Regions from separate parts of the Defluviitalea raffinosedens genome, predicted to be linked through region 4. Evidence: predicted binding sites of a transcription regulator. Region 4 holds the regulator's gene; each other region holds the start of a gene.
What was found. The regulator Rex, encoded in region 4, represses fermentation and respiration genes when NADH is low (regulators of the CRP and FNR family bind a similar motif). The targets are predictions, from matches to a motif close to ATTGTTAANTANTTAACAAT.

Region 1: the regulator Rex is predicted to act here: its motif matches at 2,561-2,580, upstream of pflB (formate C-acetyltransferase).
Region 2: the regulator Rex is predicted to act here: its motif matches at 2,082-2,101, upstream of rsxC (electron transport complex subunit RsxC).
Region 3: the regulator Rex is predicted to act here: its motif matches at 2,422-2,441, upstream of adhE (bifunctional acetaldehyde-CoA/alcohol dehydrogenase).

The regions. Positions count from the first base shown of each region.
Region 1 is NZ_JAFBEP010000001.1:357,034-362,385, reverse strand. Features, by position in the region: gene pflA (pyruvate formate-lyase-activating protein) at 1-8, opposite strand, end outside; gene pflB (formate C-acetyltransferase) at 79-2,307, opposite strand; gene JOD07_RS01770 (alpha/beta hydrolase) at 2,688-3,374, shown strand; gene JOD07_RS01765 (GntR family transcriptional regulator) at 3,439-4,176, shown strand; gene JOD07_RS01760 (putative manganese-dependent inorganic diphosphatase) at 4,173-5,352, shown strand, end outside.
Region 2 is NZ_JAFBEP010000006.1:123,546-128,897, reverse strand. Features, by position in the region: gene pdxR (MocR-like pyridoxine biosynthesis transcription factor PdxR) at 1-1,193, opposite strand, end outside; gene JOD07_RS06805 (ATP-binding protein) at 1,407-1,955, shown strand; gene rsxC (electron transport complex subunit RsxC) at 2,192-3,517, shown strand; gene JOD07_RS06795 (RnfABCDGE type electron transport complex subunit D) at 3,531-4,466, shown strand; gene JOD07_RS06790 (RnfABCDGE type electron transport complex subunit G) at 4,463-5,050, shown strand; gene rsxE (electron transport complex subunit RsxE) at 5,065-5,352, shown strand, end outside.
Region 3 is NZ_JAFBEP010000010.1:44,069-49,420, reverse strand. Features, by position in the region: gene adhE (bifunctional acetaldehyde-CoA/alcohol dehydrogenase) at 1-2,400, opposite strand, end outside; gene JOD07_RS08905 (HD-GYP domain-containing protein) at 2,686-3,762, opposite strand; T-box leader at 4,008-4,219, shown strand; gene serS (serine--tRNA ligase) at 4,259-5,352, shown strand, end outside.
Region 4 is NZ_JAFBEP010000001.1:26,552-31,903, forward strand. Features, by position in the region: gene JOD07_RS00145 (S-layer homology domain-containing protein) at 1-78, opposite strand, end outside; gene JOD07_RS00150 (hypothetical protein) at 257-757, shown strand; gene JOD07_RS00155 (DUF445 family protein) at 754-2,244, opposite strand; gene JOD07_RS00160 (redox-sensing transcriptional repressor Rex) at 2,266-2,934, opposite strand; gene JOD07_RS00165 (ABC-F family ATP-binding cassette domain-containing protein) at 3,087-5,000, shown strand; gene JOD07_RS00170 (response regulator transcription factor) at 5,049-5,352, opposite strand, start outside.

The DNA.
Region 1 (5,352 bases), 330 kb from region 4:
ATACTCATAACAAGGCTCCTTTCCTTTAGGATAAAAGAGAAGAAACTAATGTTTTTTCTCTTATTATAACATATTTACTTAGAATCTTTCGTGGAAAGTTCTATTAATAACATCTAATTGTTGTTCTCTTGTAAGTTTGATAAAGTTAACAGCATATCCAGAAACACGAATGGTTAATTGAGGATATTTTTCAGGATGATCCATTGCATCGAGTAAAGTCTCTCTGTCAAAGACGTTTACATTGATGTGATGTCCTTCATCATGGAAATATCCATCCAGCATACCCACCAGGTTAGATACTCTTTCGTCTTCGGACTTTCCTAAAGCTTTAGGAACGATGGAGAAGGTATAAGAGATACCGTCTTGTGCATGTTGATAAGGAAGTTTTGCAACGGATGCCATAGATGCGATAGCACCTTTTTTATCTCTTCCGTGCATTGGGTTAGCACCTGGGGCAAAAGGTTCGCCGGCTTTTCTTCCGTCAGGCGTATTTCCTGTTTTCTTACCGTATACCACATTGGATGTAATGGTCAAGATGGATAATGTCGGAACAGAATCACGGTAAGTTTTATGTCTTCTTAATTTGTTCATGAATCTTTCTACGATTTCAATAGCAATGGAGTCCACTCTTTCATCGTTATTTCCGAATGCAGGATATTCACCTTCTATTTCGTAGTCAACTGCTAAGCCTTGTTCATTTCTTATAACTTTTACTTTGCTGTATTTGATAGCAGATAAGGAATCGGCTACAACAGATAATCCTGCAATACCGCAAGCGGAAGTACGAAGGATGTCTTTATCATGAAGCGCCATTTGGAGTTTTTCATAGGCGTATTTGTCATGCATATAGTGGATGATATTGAGGGTGTTGATGTAAACTTGAGATAACCAATCCATCATTTGATCGAATTTTTCCATGACTTCATCATAATCAAGATAGTCAGAAGTAATAGGTGCAAATTGAGGAGTAACTTGTTCTCCGCTCTTTTCATCCCTACCGCCATTGATTGCATATAACAGGGCTTTTGCAAGGTTTGCACGGGCACCAAAGAATTGCATTTGTTTACCAATTCTCATAGGAGATACACAGCAAGCAATTCCGTAGTCGTCGCCGTACCATCTTCTCATGATGTCGTCATTTTCATATTGGATGGAACTGGTGTCAATAGATACCTTAGCGCAGAATCTTTTAAAGCTTTCAGGCAATCTTTCAGACCATAGAACGGTTAAGTTTGGTTCTGGCGCAGGGCCTAAATTATTTAATGTATGAAGAATACGGAAACTGTTTTTTGTTACTAAGGTTCTCCCGTCTTCGCCCATACCTCCGATGGATTCTGTTACCCAGGTTGGGTCTCCTGAGAACAATTCATTATAAGATGGTGTTCTGAGGAAGCGAACCATTCTTAATTTCATAACGAAATGATCGATTAATTCTTGGGCTTGTTCTTCTGTTAAAATGCCTTCTTTCATGTCTCTTTCAATATATATATCAAAGAAAGTAGATACGCGGCCCAAAGACATGGCAGCACCGTCTTGTTCCTTAACAGCACCTAAATATGCAAAATATGTCCATTGGATTGCTTCTTTTGCATTAGATGCAGGCTTGCTTATATCAAAGCCATAATTCTTTGCCATTTCTTTTAAATCCTGAAGAGCTCTTATTTGCTCGGAGATTTCTTCACGAAGGCGAATGATTGGGCTTTCCATATATTCTACTTCGAGTTCTTTCTTTTCTTTTTGCTTTTCTTCTATAAGTCTGTCAACACCATATAAAGCCACTCTTCTATAGTCTCCTATGATACGGCCTCTGCCATAGGCATCTGGAAGACCAGTGATAATTCCAGTGTGTCTTGCTTTTCTCATTTCTTCTGTATAAGCATCAAACACTCCATCATTATGAGTTTTTCTATATTTCTTAAATATTTCACGGGTTATTGGGTCCAGTTCATAGCCATAAGCATCCAATGCTTTTTCTACGACACGGATTCCGCCAAAGGGCATAATACCTCTTTTTAAAGGTTTATCTGTTTGAAAACCTACAATTTGCTCTAAATCTTTGTCAAGATATCCAGGGCCGTGGGAAGTAATGCTTGAAGGGATCTTTGTTTCAACATCTAAGATTCCTTTTTCCCTTTCTACTTTGGTTAATTCCATAACTTCATCCCAAAGCTTTTTAGTTCTTTCAGTTGGTCCTGCAAGGAAGGAGTCGTCTCCTTCATAAGGGGTGTAATTTCTTTGAATAAAATCTCTGACATCTATTTCTTTAGTCCAGTTACCTTCGCTAAAACCTTTCCATTGTTCAAACATAAGGCATCCTCCTTTTTTATTTATACAATTAAGTGTTATTTTTTTAACACAGTTACAATATTAATTTATTGTTTGATTCTATTATATATGAATACTGTATACACGTCAATAGATTTTTAAATAATAATTGTTATTAATTATTTTAAAATCCGCTTAAAAAGACAATTATTCTAAAAGATAAAATAATGAGAAAACAATACAAATGATAATTATTTTTAATAAGACAAAAAGGATAAAAAATATGAAAAATATAAATGATAAATCATTAACAATATGGTCAATATTTCCATCAAATAGTGTAAAAAGCTGGTTTGAATTAAGGCGGAAACTGGGGAAAAACTAAATTAAAAATATATGATACTTGCTGTGGAGGACATATAATGATTAAAGCAAATGATATGGCAGTCCTTGTACTTCATGGATTTAACAGTTGCTCCAAAGATGTTAAAATATTGTCAGATTATTTAAAAGATAGGGGAATTTATACCATATCTCCCACTTTAGCAGGAATAAAAGGGACTAAAAAAGAATGGAATACAACCACATGGAGAGACTGGATCTCCAATGCAGAAAAAGAATTCATACATTTAAAGCAAAACTTTAAAAGAGTTGCAATCATTGGTTTTTCCATGGGAGGGCTGGTTGCACTTTATCTTACTTGTAATTATGGTGCAGATGTACTGGCGACGGTGAATACACCAATCTATTGTGCAGATATTAGGAAGGTCCTGGGGAATATTAAAAGATGTATTCGAAAAAGAAGTTATGATCCTCTAAAATACTATTATCGCGTGATTAATGAGACACCTTTTTGGGGAGCTATTCACTTAAGTTTGGGGCTTAGTGAATGCATCCCTTTAGTAGAAAAGATCAAAACGCCTCTTCTTGTTATTCAGGGATTAAAAGATGAAGCTGTCCGATGGAAGAGTGCCGATTATCTTTTTTGCCGCTCGGCTTCTCCATGGAAAAAGAAAATATACTATAGAAATGCGAATCACTTTATATTTGACGGGGAAGAAAAAGAAGATGTCTGCCAGGAAATCTTTCATTATTTAATGCAGGTTTAAGTATAAAAACTGTTTGAATCTTGTATAAGGGAATGTTAGAATAATGAGAAATGGAGGTGATAGTTTGAAAATTGATAAGAGTAATCCTCTGCCTTATTATATACAGTTAAAAACCATCATAGAAAAGCAAATAGAAGAAGGCATTTTTCAGCCGAATCAAATGATCCCTTCAGAAAGGCAATTAAGTGAAACCTATGGCATTAGCCGGATGACTACACGACAAGCCATCAATGAATTGGTTAAAGAAGGGAAATTATATAGAGAAAAGGGAAGAGGAACTTTTGTATCCTCTCCTCGTTTTTTACAAGAAAATATGATGAGTTTTACAGAGACCCTAAAAGCTCAGGGTTATACGCCAACTACCAAAGTTTTGGAATTTTCAGTGGTACGAAATCTAAAAAATATCAGCAAGATGTTGGATGAGAAAGAAGAACAGACCTTTTATAAAATCAAGCGCCTGCGTTTTGCAGATTCCATACCTGCTGCTCTTGAGACCGTTTACATACCCACAAAATATTGTGAAGGGTTAGATCAGTATGATTTGGGAACGCTTTCGTTATACAAGATCTTAAAAGAGAATTATAACCATAATATTGAATCAACTTTTTTAACCATTGAAGCGCTGATTTCCGACAAAATGATGATGAAAATTTTTGAGTCTGGTAAAGCCATTCCTTTGCTAAAGATAGAAGGGGTTACAAGAACAGAAGAAGATATAAAATTATTTTATGAAACATCTTATTATCGTTCGGACGTATATACATATCAAGTCAATATATACAGGAGAATGATGGGACGGTGAATGATGTGGATAAACCGATTTTCATTTTCGGACATCAAAATCCAGATACCGACTCTATTTGCTCAGCCATTGCCTACGCCCATTTAAAACGGGAGCTGGGTTTTAGAAATGTTCAAGCGGTTCGCTTAGGGAATATTAATAAAGAAACTGAATTTGCTTTAAATTTTTTTAAAGCAGCTCCACCGCCCCTGCTTTCTGATGTAGAACCTCAGGTAGCAGACTTAAATTTCTATAAGCCCTATGTAGTACATAGAGATGATTCAATTAAATCCGTATGGGATTTGATGAAAAAAGTAGAAAGAAATATGATTCCTGTAGTGGACGAAGAAGACCGATTGAATGGGATTGTATCTCTTAAAGATATTGCGGCATCTTATATGGAATTTTCGGACGAGATGGCAATAAAGAATAATAAAACCAGATTTTCTAATCTCATTAAGGTTTTGGACGGAGAAATTTTAGGAGGGAGATACCCTTATGAATATGTAGAAGGAAGTATTTATACGGATTCTACTTTATTAAAAGGTCAAAAGCTTTCTAGAGGCGATATTTTAATTATAGGCTGTGATAAAGATATACAGGAAAAAGTAAAAAATGCCGGGGCAGGATGTATTATTGTAGCTGGGGATAAAGATTTTAACCTATCCCTTGATCTTGGAGAAGACTTAAGCTGTGCAGTAGTCAAGGTGCCTCACAGTTTTTTTAAAACAATAAAATTAATCAATCAGAGTATCCCTGTATCTGCCATTATGCGAAAGCATAATCTGGTGTATTTTCAGATGGATGATTATGTAGATGAAATTAAAGAGATTATGCAAAGCTCCACCCATAGAAGTTTTCCTGTTGTAGATGCCAAAGGAAAAGTGAAGGGGATAGTCTCAAGAAGGCATTTGATCGACTTTAACAGAAAACATGTCATCTTGGTGGACCATAATGAAAAAGGGCAATCCATAAAAGGTTTGGAAAAGGCTACGATATTAGAAATCATCGATCACCACAGAGTCGCAGATATCCATACTATGGCGCCTTTGTACTTTAGGGCAGAACCGGTAGGATGTACTGCTACAATCGTTTCAAAAATGTATCGGGAAAATCATATAGAGCCAACCCCTCAGATGGCAGGACTTATGCTAAGTGCGATCCTGTCTGATACTCTGATCTTTAAGTCTCCAACCT
Region 2 (5,352 bases), on a different contig from region 4:
TAAGTGATGTAATTTTTTAAATAATATTCTAACGCATCCAGCAGACAGTAATATCTTTTTTCATAAATGGTACGTATCTTTTTTAAATGTTTTTGCCACTGCCCCTTTCTAAGGTATAAATCAAATGCTCTTTGGATTAGTCCTGAGGTAGAAAGGTTTATACTATGCTTATGGGATAAAATACGTTCTATAATTTTTTCTGGAAGAATCAAAAATCCTAGACGAAGTCCTGGTACCAGTACTTTTGAGAAGTTTTTAATATAGATTACTCTGTTTTGTTTATCCAATGCTTTTAAAGGAACGATGGGTTTATCAGAATAATTTAAGTCACTTACATAATCCTCTTCTATAATATATGTATTGTACTTTTCAGCTAAATTTAAAATAATCTTTTTTTTGGCAAGAGAATATGAATATCCGGTGGGGTTCTGAAAATAAGGGGTTATGTAAATAAACTTAGGCTGATATAATTTGAGACAGCCTTCTAACAATGAAATATCCATGCCGTCAAAATTTAAAGGGATTTCTACTATACGTGCTCCTCTGTTTGCAAAAGCAGCAATGGTGCCGTAGAAAGCAGGTTTTTCAACAAATATAACATCTCCGAATTGAAGCAGAGTTTTTGAGAGAATATCTATACCGTGTTGAGTATCAGAAATGATTTGAATGTTGTCTTTTGATGTGTGGATGCCATATGTAGTTAGATAATCTGCAATAGATTCCTGCAGATGGTCATAACAATAATCATCCTGAACATTGAATGCTTTGCCTTTATCCCGATCCAGTACTTCATTGAACATTTCTTTAAAATCTTTTACAGGAAACAAATCTGTAGGAGGAGAAATATTTGCAAAATTAATCGTATTTTTTGAAATAGAAATTTGCTTAAGTTTTAGATCATGATCTTTCTCAGGTAAAACAGGAAAAGTAATCATTTCTAAAGGAAGCGGAGAGACGTAGGTGCCGCTGCCCATTTGTGCGTAAACAACTCCTTTGCTTTCTAAATATTTATAGGCATTTACCACTGTAGCATTATTAATCTTTAACTGTGATGCCAGAGTACGGATCGTAGGCAGTTTGGTATTGGGCTTTAAAATTCCTTTTTGAATGAGTTCACATAAAGCATCTCCCAATTGCTGGTAAAGAGGAATTTTGCTTTTTTTATCCAACTGTATTGATACAAAATGATTCATTCTAAAAAACCTCCTTTTTATATGGACTAAAGCTCCATGGATCGTGTTGAAGAGGTTGAACAGTGATTACTTAATTGTACTGGTGCGATATTAATATGTTATTACAGTATCTGTTTGGAAAATGCCAAATTCTTGATTTATTTTTTAATTGCGTTAAAATCAAAATATATTTTTAAACAAAACAGATTTTATGAAGACAGGGGAGAATAAATCATGAAAGAACTATCATTACACATACTGGATATTATAGAAAACAGTGTACGGGCTGAAGCAACTGAAATAAAACTAGAAATTATTGAGGATTTAGAAAAGAATCTTTTTGAAATTAAGATTGAAGACAATGGAAAAGGAATGGATGAAAACTTTGTGAAGACCATAAAAAATCCTTTTACAACCACCAGAACCACACGAAAAGTTGGGCTTGGAGTACCTTTGCTGGCGGCAGCGTGTAACAGGTGTAATGGGGATGTAGAAATTCAAAGTACTTTAGGACAAGGAACAAAATTAAATGCATGGATGGAGTATGACCATATAGATAGAGCGCCATTGGGAGACATTGTGAGCACTATTGCAAATTTGATTTTGTCCAATCCGGACATTGAATTTAAATATTATCACAGATATAATGACAGAATATTTGAATTTGACACACAAGAAGTGAAGAATATTTTAGGAGATGTTCCTATTAATGAACTTTCTGTAATAGCGTGGCTTAAGGAATACATCTCTGAGAATTTGACAGAAATTAGACAAAAATCTTAGAGCCCCAAAATTTTTTTAAAAAATTTTTGATTAATGTAGTTAAGCGTGTTTGGTTTATTGTATACAAAATACTTGGCTTTGGACTAACAAATGCATGAGAGATATTTGGAATACATTTCAAAATTTTTTGTGCATTTTTTATCATTTGTTGAGTAGTCGATTTATTTGTATTATCATATATACATGAAATCCTTTTAATTATTAAAAGTTCTACTTGATGAGATAGGGGGAATAATATGAAATTACTTACATTTAAAAGGGGTATTCATCCTCCGGATGGAAAGCACTTTACAGAAAATAAACCAATTGAAACGCTTCTTCCCAAAGGAGATCTGGTTTTTCCTATGTCTCAACATATAGGAGCACCCTGTGAACCAATAGTGAAAAAGGGAGATAAAGTCTTGGTGGGACAAAAGATCGGAGAAGCCAAGGCTTTTGTTTCATCTCCAATATATAGTTCGGTTTCAGGTATTGTTAAAGATGTTACCCCTATGCTGCATCCTAATGGAAGTAAAGTATTATCGGTTATTATTGAAAATGATGGTTTGTATGAAGAACATGAATCTTTAGGACCAAAGGGAGATTACAAAAATTTATCGAAGGAACAGATTGTCGAAATCATTAAAGAAGCTGGAATAGTCGGAATGGGTGGAGCTGGATTTCCTACTCATATAAAATTGTCTCCTCCACCTGAAAAAAATATTGATACGATTATTATCAATGGAGCAGAATGCGAGCCTTATTTAACTTCCGATCACCGTATTATGCTGGAAGAAACGGATAAAGTGATCGAAGGGCTAAAGATTATTCTTCAACTGTTTCCACAGGCGAAAGGCTATATTGGTGTAGAAAATAACAAAATGGATGCAGTAAAAGCATTAAAAGAAGCATTAGAAGGAGTATCCAATATTGAAGTTAAAGTTTTGCAAACAAAGTACCCTCAAGGGGCAGAAAAACAACTGATCTATGCTATTACAGGACGGGAAGTACCATCAGGAGGACTTCCGGCAGATGTAGGATGTATTGTTCAAAATATTGATACTGCTGTTGCAATCCAAAGAGCTGTCGTTAAAGGACGACCATTAATGAGACGAATTGTAACAGTAACTGGCGGAGCAATTAAAGATCCTAAAAACTTTAAAGTAAGACTGGGAACTTCATATAGAGAACTGATAGAAGCAGCAGGGGGATTTGCGTCAGAACCTGTAAAAGTAATATCCGGTGGTCCTATGATGGGGATTGCTTTATCGTCTTTGGATGTTCCAGTTATTAAAGGTACTTCTGCAATTTTATGTTTATCAAAGGAAGAAGCAGGTTTACCAGAAGAAAGGAATTGCATCCGTTGCGGCAAATGTGTTTCTGTTTGTCCAATGAATTTACTGCCTTTGCAACTTAATCAATATGCAATAAATTACGATATGGAAAAATTTGAATTATCTCATGGTATGGATTGTATTGAATGTGGAAGTTGCTCATTTACTTGCCCTGCAAAGAGGCATTTGGTTCAATCGATCCGTACGGCTAAAAAAACTATATTAAACAATAGAAGAAAAAATGCATAAAGGGGGAGACTTAATGTCAACGGAAATGTATACGGTGTCTTCATCTCCTCATATACATTCAAAGGATTCGATACAGGGTATCATGAGAGATGTTTTAATTGCATTACTTCCCGCTACATTAGTAGGGATATGGGTTTTTAAATTTCATGCTTTAATTGTTGTTTTACTGTCCGTTGCATCCTGTATTGGAGCAGAGGCTTTGTGGCAAAAACTAACACATCAAAAGATTACGGTTAATGATTATAGTGCTGCTGTTACAGGATTACTTCTTGCTTTGAATTTGCCACCTACAGTTCCATTTTGGCTTCCCATTGTTGGTGGAGCTTTTGCGATTATTATTGCGAAACAATTATTTGGTGGCTTGGGACAAAACTTTATTAATCCGGCATTAGCAGCAAGAGCGTTTTTACTTGCTTCCTGGCCGGTGCAAATGACTACTTGGACTATAGATGGTGTTACAACAGCAACTCCCTTAGGAATCTTAAAAGAAGGCAGTGGAGCACTTCCTTCCATCACGGATTTAATCTTGGGGAACGTAGGGGGATGTATAGGAGAAACTTCTGTAATAGCCCTTTTAATTGGTGGGGTATATCTAATATACAAAAAAGTGATTTCTATTAGAATTCCTGCAACATTTATTGGAACAGTATTGGTACTTACATGGATCTTGGGAAGAGATGGGATGTTCTATTCTAATGCCATCTATGAGATTTTTACAGGAGGACTTTTCTTGGGAGCATTCTTTATGGCGACAGATTATGCATCTTCTCCTGTTACAATTAAAGGACAGTACATTATGGGATTAGGCTGTGGAATTATTACTGCGGTGATTCGTCTTTATGGAGGTTATCCGGAAGGAGTCTCTTATTCCATATTGATTATGAATTTAGCAGTTCCTCTCATTGACCGATATACTCAACCTCGAATCTTTGGGGAGGTGAAAAAATGAGAGAAATAGTAAAGCTTGGACTTGTTTTATTTGTTATAACTGCTGTTGCAGGAGGATTGCTTGGATTTGCCAATGAAATTACTAAAGAACCTATAGCAAAACAGGTTCAGCAATCTAAAGAAGAAGCCATGAAACAAACACTTCCTCAGGCAGATAAATTTGAATTTATAGAGGTAGATTTACCGGAAGATTCCATAATTTTAGAAGTGAATGCAGGCTATAAAGGAGATACTTTGGAAGGCTTTGCAGTTAAAGTGGCCCCTAAAGGATACGGCGGTGCGATTGAGATGATGGTTGGTGTATCCAAAGATGGAGTGCTTCAAGGAGTGAAAGTTGTAAGTCATTCTGAAACTCCGGGGTTAGGAGCAAATGCCCAAAATGCCGCTTTTACATCTCAATATGAGGGAAAATCGGGTGAACTTAAAGTCGTAAAGACTACTCCTGGTGCAGATGATGAAATTCAGGCAATTACTGGAGCAACAATCACAACTAAAGCGGTTACATCAGGAGTAAATGAAGTACTTAATTTGCTTAAACATAGGGTTAACACAGATACCAATGAGATCAACTTCGATTTTAACTAAGGGGGTGGATGACATTGAAAAAATTAATTGAAAGACTTTCCAATGGGATAATAGCAGAGAACCCAACGTTTGTTCAGGTAATTGGAATGTGTCCTACCTTGGCTGTTACGACGGGAGCTGAAAACGGTATAGGAATGGGCTTGGCTACTACTGCCGTATTGGTTGGTTCCAATTTGTTTATATCATTACTTAGAAAATTTATACCATCTAAAATTCGTATACCTGCATATGTTGTTATTATTGCCAGTTTAGTAACTTTAATAGAATTTACTTTAAAAGCATTTGTGCCTAGCCTGTACAGT
Region 3 (5,352 bases), on a different contig from region 4:
GGATTTAACACCTTCTTCAGGAGTTGAAGCAGGAAGTCCTAAACGTTTTGCAATTAATGCGTATTTTTCAGGAGCAACGAATTTTTCATATTTTGGCCAAGAAACAAATTTGGTTGGAGTAGTTTCTCCATTGTATTCTATAACATAAGGAAGAAGGATTGCATTGGCACGACCATGAGGAATATGGAATTCCCCTCCTAATTTGTGAGCCAGGGAGTGGTTAATTCCTAAGAATGCATTGGTAAATGCCATACCTGCAATACAAGAAGCATTATGCATTTTTTCTCTTGCTACAGCATCGCTTCCATCTTTATATGCTCTTGGAAGATATTCAAATACCAATTCGATAGCTTTCATAGCCAGTGCATCAGTATAATCAGAAGCTAAGATGGACACAAAAGCTTCAACTGCATGGGTTAATACGTCAAGTCCGGTATCTGCAGTAATTGAAGGAGGAACGGTCATAACAAATTCTGGGTCTACGATTGCTACATCAGGAGTTAATTCGTAATCCGCCAAAGGATATTTAATATTCTTAGATTTATCGGTTATAACTGCAAAGGAAGTTACTTCAGAACCAGTACCGGATGTGGTTGGAATTGCCACCATCTTTGCTTTCTTACCCATTTTTGGGAATTTATAAATTCTCTTTCTGATATCCATGAATTTCAGTGCCATGCCTGTAAAGTCTGCTTCCGGATGTTCATAGAAGAGCCACATTCCCTTAGCAGCATCAAGAGCAGAACCACCACCAAGAGCAATGATGACATCAGGCTTAAAGTTATTCATTAACTCTACGCCTCTTTGAATGGTTTCTAAAGAAGGATCGGGCTCTACTTCACTGAAGATTTCGCAATGTACATAGTCAAGTCTTTTTCTTAAGTGATACAATACTTTGTCTACGTATCCGAGCTTAACCATAGATGGATCTGTTACAATAAAAGCACGGCTTATATCTGGCATCTTGCTTAAATATTGAACAGAACCTGCTTCAAAATAAATCTTTTCTGGAACTTTAAACCATTGCATATTCACTCTTCTTTTTGCCACCCTTTTCTTATTAATTAAGTTAACAGCCGTTACATTGGATGTGGTGGAGTTTCTTCCGTAAGAGCCACATCCAAGTGTCAGAGAAGGCATATTCGTATTATAGATATCTCCTATTGCTCCGTGGGTAGAAGGGGCATTGACAATAATACGTCCTGTTTTCAGGCGATTGGAGAATTCTTCAATTACTTTATCGTCATTAGAATGGATTACAGAACTATGGCCTAAACCTCCAAGTTCAACCATAATTTCCGCCATTCTGATGCCTTCTTCAACATCTTTGGCCTTAACTACTGCAAGAACTGGAGAAAGTTTTTCTCTGGATAAAGGATATTTTTCTCCTACACCATCGATTTCACAGCAGAGCACTTTAGTATCCTTTGGAATGGTGATACCAGCTAATTCTGCAATCTTATAAGGAGGCATACCAACGATGTTTGGATTTACAGCCATTTTTTCCATGTTAATGATTACAGGTTCTAATTTTTTGATTTCCTCTTTGGTTGCAAAATAGCATTTGTGCGCCTTCATATAATCGGTTACTTGCTTATAGATTGGAGCTTCAATAATTACAGCTTGTTCAGAAGCACAAATCATACCATTATCAAAGGATTTGGAAAGAATTAAATCTGTTACAGCTCTTTCAATATTTGCAGTTTTTTCTATGAAGCAAGGGCAGTTTCCAGGTCCAACGCCAAGAGCTGGTTTACCGGATGAGTATGCGGCTTTAACCATACCGGAACCACCGGTTGCAAGGATCAGAGATACATTTGGGTGATTCATTAAAGATTGAGTAGCTTCAACAGATGGGTGTTCAATCCATTGAATGCAATATTCTGGAGCTCCTGCTTTGATTGCTGCTTCACGAACGATTCTTGCAGCTTCAGCGGAGCATTTTTGTGCAGAGGGGTGGAATGCAAAAATGATGGGATTTCTTGTTTTTGCTGCAATAATGGATTTAAAAAGGGTTGTTGAAGTAGGGTTGGTTACTGGAGTTACTCCTGCAACGATTCCTACAGGCTCAGCAACTTCCATGTAATCTTCCTCTTCATTTTCTTCAATAACACCAACAGTTTTTTCATATTTTATGCTGTGGTAAATATACTCTGTTGCAAAAATATTTTTAGTGATCTTATCTTCATAGATACCTCTGCCGGTTTCTTCTACTGCCAGTTTAGCCAAATACATATGTTGATCAAGTCCTGCCAATGCCATGGCTTTAACAATGCGGTCAACAGTTTCCTGATCTAAATTCATATATTCATCTAAAGCTTTTTGCGCGTTCTTAACAAGTGTATCAATCATAGAAGTTACATTCACTTCAACGTTATTTTTGTTTTTCTTTTCTTCCATACCATAACCTCCTTAGAATAGTGTGTTAAATAATTAACAATATTATTAAAATAAAAAGAAAGTTTGTTATTTATTAAACTTTCGACCCTATAATATCATAGAAATCTACATATTGTCAATTAAAATCCAAAAAAATATCTCACATAAAAATAGGGCAAAAAGCCTGCAAATTGTAAGATTTGATCATGTATACAGTATGCAAATTGTATATTTTTAACAATAAAATACTTAAAAAAAGAATGACAAAAATTTAACAATTCGTCATAAAAAAATTTAATATCTCCTTTAAGAAGACAATAAATCCTCAATCATGACATCTAAATATTCATCCTTTGTTAAATCTATATATTCACCATTTTCTAATTCTATTAAAGGACGGGTTGGTTTGTTTGGATACAGATATATGATTTTACCTTTTTCATTGGTGTTTAAAACCACTGTACATCCTATGTAAAAAGTAGAAATATTATTTAAAAATGTTGATGAAATATCGGGATCAATATTTGAATAGCTTTCTCTGGAAATTCTTTCAGCAGCTTGGAAAGGAGAGATCTTTCTATGATAGACTCTGTCAGAAGTAAGAGCATCATAAATATCGGCTATGCTAATAATTTTAGCAAAAAAATGAATTTGATTGCCTACAAGACCTAAAGGGTAGCCTGTTCCATTAATCTTTTCGTGATGCATTAAAACCCCATAGGCCACATCAGGGCTGATCCCTATTATATTTTTGACTATTTCATATCCGTAAGCAGGATGCTGTTTCATGATTTCATATTCTTCAGGAGTCAATTTACCGGGTTTATTCAATATTTCAGGGGGAATTTTATATTTTCCGATATCGTGAAAGAGGGCACTATAGGCTAATTGATTTAAATCTTTATCACAAAGTCCCAGCCATTTCCCCAAAGTGGTGGCAAGAAGACATACATTAATAGAATGGGTATAAGTATAATCATCAAAGTTTTTAATAAGATTTAAGCAATAAAGAATATTATTTTTTGCAAAAGCCTGTTCTAAAAGTCTATGGATAACATTGCGTACAGTTCGAATTTTTAATGTTTTTCCAAGCCTTATATCATGAGAGATTTGGGACATGATTTTAATGGCTTCTTCGTAATAATTAATATATGCCATTTCGTCAAACATTACATTATTTGGAGATGTATAGCTATATTCTTCTTCCATAGCTTTTTTTATATATACATACTCAACATGGAATTCTGCCAATTTGTCAATCAAATGCTGATCCAGAACATGACCTTTTTTAAGAAGAATATTTCCAAAAAAATGATCTATATCTTCTCCAAGAATCATTCCAGGTTCTAACATCTCCACTGGAACCTTTATAATACGTTCCATGATAACCCCTCCCTCAGTCACCCTATTCATATTGTATATAATACCTGATTCAAAGTAAAGAAAAATCAAAATAAAAAAAGACCTGGGCTTCAGGGGGGAGAAGCACCAGGTTGAGGGGGGATTTAGCGATGTACCTTACATTGGGTACACTTTAAGGATAACCACTTACATTAAGTTTTATACATAAAATTTATACGTTGAAAAAAATTTTTTATATGCTATAATAAAATCAATTTAAGAATGAAAAAATAGTGATGAGGAAAGAATAGTTTTATCATTCTAATACAGAGAGTCGGTGGTAGGTGGAAACCGATTTAGAATATAAAACGATCCACTTTCTTAGCTGCTGATGATAAATCAGAAGGGTTGTGACCTTTATCTCACTTAAGAGAGGTTATATATTATTCTTAATGTATAACAAAAAAGGTGGCAACGCGAGACAGCTCTCGTCCTTTAATTAGGACGGGGGCTTTTAAATTTAAAAGGAGGTATAAAGATGTTAGATGTTAAACTGCTTAGAAACAATTTTGAAGAAGTAAAAGAAGCTCTAAAATTTAGAAAAGAAGATTTTAATCTGGATGACTTTTTGGTACTGGATGAAAAAAGAAGAGCAATTCTTCAGGAGGTGGAACAGCTTAAAAGCAAGCAAAATGCTGTTTCAAAGCAAGTTCCAATCCTTAAAAAAGAAGGAAAAGATGTTTCTAAAATTCTAGAAGAAATGAAAGAATTGTCTGGTAAGATCAAAGAATTAGATGGGGAATTAAAAGAAGTAGATGAAAAATTAGAAAATCTGCTTTTAACCATTCCAAACATCCCACATCCTTCTGTTCCCATGGGAGACAGTGACGAGGATAATGTAGAAGTTCGTAAATTCGGAACTCCAAGACAATTTGAATTTGAGCCAAAGCCTCACTGGGAATTAGGAGAAAATCTAGATATATTAGATTTTGCAACTGCAGCCAAAATTACAGGGGCAAGATTTACAGTTTATAAGGGGCTTGGCGCAAGACTTGAACGAGCACTTATGAATTTTATGCTCGATGTTCATACAGAAAAACACGGATATGAAGAAGTATTCCCTCCTTTTATGGTACACAGAAGAAGTATGATTGGAACAGGTCAGCTGCCAAAGTTTGAAGAAGACGCATTCAAAGTAGAAAACACAGATTACTTCCTTGTGCCAACGGCTGAAGTACCTGTAACGAATATGTACAGAGATCAAATTTTAGATGGTTCCAAACTTCCAATTAAGCACTGCGCATATACGGCTTGCTTCAGAGCGGAAGCTGGATCTGCCGGAAGAGACACCAGAGGTGTTATTCGCCAACATCAGTTTAATAAAGTAGAACTGGTTAAGTTTACAAAGCCTGAAGATTCTTATGAAGAATTAGAAAAGCTCACAAGAGATGCAGAAGAAATCCTTCAATTATTAGAAATTCCCTATAGGGTAGTAAAGATATGTATAGGAGATCTTGGCTTTACAGCGGCTATGAAATACGATATAGAAGTATGGATGCCCAGCTATAATCGATATGTAGAAATATCCAGCTGCAGTAATTTTGAAAGCTTTCAGGCAAGAAGAGCCAATAT
Region 4 (5,352 bases):
TGCCTGTGCTTCAACGCTGCTGCTGAACATAATAAACAGAAAAATAATAAAACCAGCTGTATAAATACTTTTTTTCATTTTGTCCCTCCTCGTACTTTCTGTCCATGCAGAATCTTTAATTACATTATATAGAAGAATTATTGAATTACTGTTACAGGGACATTAAATATCTTTAAGATTTGATTGCAGTGGTATAAAGATCTGAGCAATCAAAGTTATTATTTAAAAAATTATAAGCCAGGGAGATGAAGATTTTATGACCCAGAATAATTTCTCGGTTAATTATATCCGATGGCTACTTTATGGTATTTTTCTGATTTCAGCAGTATTGCTTGCAATATCCATATTTATTATCATTTATTTTATATCTTCCCCGTTGCCATCTTTTAATTCTAAGGAAGAATACGGCTTTTCAATACAAGAAATTCGTTCGTCTATTTTCTCTTCCGACGGAAAATCTCACAGTATAGCCGCCGACTTTTATATTACTTCCTCTAAAAAGAATTTAACTCAGGCTGAGCTTAATTCTCTTCGAATCGCTATATTAGAAATCATTCCAACTCTTGATTATGAGCAACTCACTAAAATGGGCGGAACGGATTATTTTACAGAAAGTATAAAAAAAGGACTTAATGCCCGTTCATCCGAAGAATGGATTGAGAGAGTATATGTCTCAAACCTTTTGCTGGATATAACGGTAAGTCCTGAAAAAAATAAACGAAATAATACGATTGAAAAAATGTTTCAAAACTATTAAAACAACACCGGAAAAAATCCTATGATAAAGCCTAAAAGACCTCCTAACCAGGTTATGGCTTTTAGTTCTCTGTCCACAACGGATAAAATGATCTGTTCAGTATAATCCGTTTCGAAGTCCATGATCCTTTCTTCAACTATATGAGGAATGTCCAGCAGGGCAGCGATTTCAGAGGATTTACTCGTAATGATTAGCTTGTAATATTTTATAACGGCATCTTGTATCTTTTCCTCCAATGATTTTCCAATTCTTTTCACCCAACGAGAAACAGGGACCTCTAAGGATCTTTTTATTTCTTTTGAAATAAAAAGATTTATTTTTTTGAAAATCTCATTTTTTTGAATAAGGTTTTCCAGATATTCTCTGATCCATTGATGCATATCCTGAACTATATTAGGCTTAATTGCAGTGATTAAAGTAAGTACAGTAAGATCCTGCTTACTCATGTATTCTTTAATCATTGCCTTAAGTTTTTCCAGTGTTTCTTCTTTTGTAAAATATAAGATTACTTTATTGAGTATATCCTCTATTTCGCTTGTATGATGGGCCAGCTGAATTTTGTCTGCCCATTCCTTTACAGGTTTTTCTACGACATAATCTATAAAACTGTTAATTTGCTTTAGAATTTCTTCTCGTTTTTCTTCGTTTTGTGCGCTTTCTTCTATATATCGAAGCGTCTTGTCATATATTTTGTCTGCATCTACGAACATAAGTGCCAGTTTCCCTAAATTCGCCTGTATCAGTTCCAAAAGAATCTGCTTTAATTTCTGCTGTATAAAGGGTTTATTCATATAGTCTATGAGAAGAGTAACCAAACCAGGAAAATAGTCTCTTATAACTTCTTTCACATAGATCATCCATGAATCCGGGATGATTTCTGACATGGTACGCTCTTCATTTTGAATTCTGTCTTTTAGTTCTATAATTTCGCCTATAATCCATTGTCTAAAGGTATCACCCTGCAAAAAGTCAGACTGAATTATATTTTCTACAGGTATGTCTTCCACTTTTCTGGTTAAAATACTTTTAATAGGATGCATAATTAATGAAGTTATTTCGTCCAATACTTGCTGATCGCTAATTTTACTGAAGATAAACTGACTTAAAGTATTTTCTATGGAGTCTATGGTACTGTTCTTATGATCTCCTAAAATTTCAGTGAGAATGGTATCCAGGCTTTCTTCATTATTTCTTAGACTATAAAAAGCATTGGCTGTTATACTTCTTAAACTTTCAAGAACTTTTTCATCCACCAATGCCTTTACCAAAGCCTCTTCAGAAAGAAGATGTTTTCCTACAGTTTCGCCCACCTTTTTGGCTATTCTATTTTTTTCTTTGGGAATTAACCCGGGAGTAAAAGGTACTTTCATCCCAAAAATCCTTTTTTCTTCATGAGGGCGAAAAAGCATTTTAATCGCAAGCCAATTGGTAAAATACCCTATTACACTTCCTGCAATAGGGCTAATAAGAAATTCGGATATGTTCATGTTGTCTTCACGCACTTCCTATCATTTGTTTTGTTTTTTCATCTCTGCTTCTTTTTTAAGCTTTTTTCGGTTAATGTTATAAGACATGATCATTAAACTATCGGATAAATGGACATCCTCAACCACCACATCAGGTGAAAGATCCAAGTCCACAGCAGAAAAATTCCATAAGCCTTTGATTCCCCACTTTGCCAAGTCTTCTGCAACCTTTCTGACTTTAGACTTAGGTAAAGTAAGAAATGCAACGTCAATCTTGTTTTCTTTTACGAAAGACTCCATTTCATCAATATCTCTGACTTCTATCCCTCTGATCGTCATACCTATCAATCTCGGATTCACATCAAACAAACCTTTAAGAATAAATCCTCTTTTTTCGAATTTAGTATAGTTTGCTAAGGCTTGTCCTAAATTCCCCACACCAACAATAATAAACTTATATGTATTGTTCAGCCCTAATATTTTTCCAATCTCGTTATATAAATATTCTACATTATACCCGTATCCCTGCTGTCCAAATCCTCCAAAATTGTTTAAATCTTGACGAATTTGGGAAGCTGTTACTCCCATTCGTTCACTGAGTTCCTTGGATGAAATACGAGTGATATCGTTCTCTAGAAGCTCTCCCAAGTATCGATAATACCTAGGCAACCGCTTTACTACGGCAATTGAAATTCTTCTATCTGTATCCAATTGATTCTAGCTCCTTTCGCCTAATGTAACATAAAGTATGTTTAAAGTATAACATTGATACAAAAATAATGTCAATCACGCCTTTCTTTTTGGTCGGCTTTTTGATATCATAGTTTATAGTATGCTTATGATCAAATGTAAGAGGTGGCAATATGATTTTGGCGTGTAAAGATATCACCAAAACCTTTGGAACGGATATCATACTTAAAAATATTACCTTTCAAATAGAAGAAAAAGAGAAAGTAGCTATTGTTGGTGTAAACGGTGCAGGTAAATCCACTTTATTTAAAATTCTGGCCGGAGAACTATCTTATGACAGCGGTGAAATTTTTAAAGCTAAGGATACCTCTATAGGTTATCTTTCTCAAAACATGGAAATTAATACAAATAATACGATTTTGGATGAAATGATGACTGTTTTTTCCGAACTTCTTGAAATAGAGTCTTCCATCCGTCTTCTTGAAGAAAAAATGAGTGCTCATAAAGGGGAAGATCTCTCAAATCTTATGCGTCAGTATTCCCTGCTCCAGCATGAGTTTGAAGAAAAGAACGGATATGGCTTCAAAAGCCAAATCAAAGGAGTATTAAAAGGATTAGGTTTTGATGAAAGTGAAATAAGCAAACCCATTAATATACTCTCCGGAGGACAGAAAACCCGGGTTGCCCTGGCAAAACTTCTTTTATCCAGTCCTTCTGTTCTACTGCTGGATGAGCCAACCAATCATCTGGACATCAGTGCGATCGAATGGCTGGAGGATTTCTTAAAAAGTTATTCCGGTACAGTTATGATTATATCCCATGACAGATATTTTCTGGACCGTATTGCTACGAAAGTCATTGAAATCGAAAACACTAAATCATCTGTATATAATGGAAACTATTCATTCTATGCAAAATACAAGCAAATCAACCGTGAAATACAAATGAACCAGTATCTCGCTCAGCAAAAAGAAATCAAGCGCCAGGAAGAAGTCATTCAAACTCTTCGCTCCTTTAATCGTGAAAAGTCTATAAAAAGAGCCAGAAGCCGCGAAAAAGCTTTGGAAAAGATAGAAAGAATTGAACGCCCTGAAGCCCTCCCTTCTTCCATGAAGCTTACATTAGAGCCAAAAATCCAAAGCGGCAATGATGTTCTTCATGTGGAGAATTTATCAAAAGCTTTTGGCAATCGTAAACTCTTTGAAAATGTTTCCTTTGATTTAAAACGAGGCGAAAAAGTTGCTCTGATCGGTCCCAATGGAGTCGGTAAAACAACTCTTTTTCGTATATTATTGGACCAAATTGATCCTGACAGTGGATTCTTTCGACTTGGTACGAATGTAAAAATCGGTTACTATGATCAGGAACATCAAAATATATCTTATAACAAAACTATTATTGACGAAATATCGGACGCTTATCCAACTTTAACCCTTGGAGAAATACGAAATATCCTGGCAGCATTCTTATTTACCGGAGATGATGTATTTAAGGAAATCTCCAGCTTAAGCGGCGGAGAAAAAGGAAGGGTATCTCTTGCAAAAATTATGCTTTCAGAAGGTAATTTTCTGCTCCTGGACGAGCCGACGAACCATCTGGACCTTTTATCCAAGGAAGTACTGGAAGATGCATTAAATCATTATGAGGGAACGGTACTATATATTTCCCATGACCGCTATTTTATCAATCGAACAGCTGATAAGGTCCTGGAACTTACCCCTCATGGCATAAAAGAGTATCTCGGTAATTATGATTATTATATTGAAAAAAGAAATCAAATCAAATTCGAACATACAGAAAAAGAAACTGTTCCTGCGGAAAAATCTTCTTCAAAAGAAGAATGGCTGAAAAGAAAAGAAGAACAGGCACAACAGAGGAAACTTCAGGGAAGTATTGAGAAAATAGAAAAGCAAATTCATGAGACAGAAAATGAAATAGAAGCAATCAATGAACAGCTCTGCTTGGAAGAAGTGTATACAAATCCCAAAAAATCTGCGGAAATGCTGGATAAGAAGAGTCAGTTAGAAGAAGAACTGGAGCGTCTTTATGAGCAATGGGATGAGCTGCAGTCTATGCTTGGAATATAACTGTTTTCTCATATAAAAATTAAACGAGCCAATATGCTTTGGCTCGTTTTATGTTGCATTTTTGCATTGCTTCATAAAATCAGAGTACGTTTGATTCGTGTATTTTTTAAAGCACTTCCCAAAATAATTGGGATCAGGAATACCAACCATTTTGGCCGTCATATACATGAGCATCCCTTGTTTGGCATAAGCTATTGCTTGTTCCATTCTGCATTCTGTAAGGTAATCTATTAAGTTTTTCCCAGTTTCTGTTTTAAACAACCGGCTTAAATAACTTGCATTAAATCCGAAAGTCTGAGCAATGGATGTTAAGTTCAAATCCGCCTGAGTATAATTTTTTCGAATATATTCT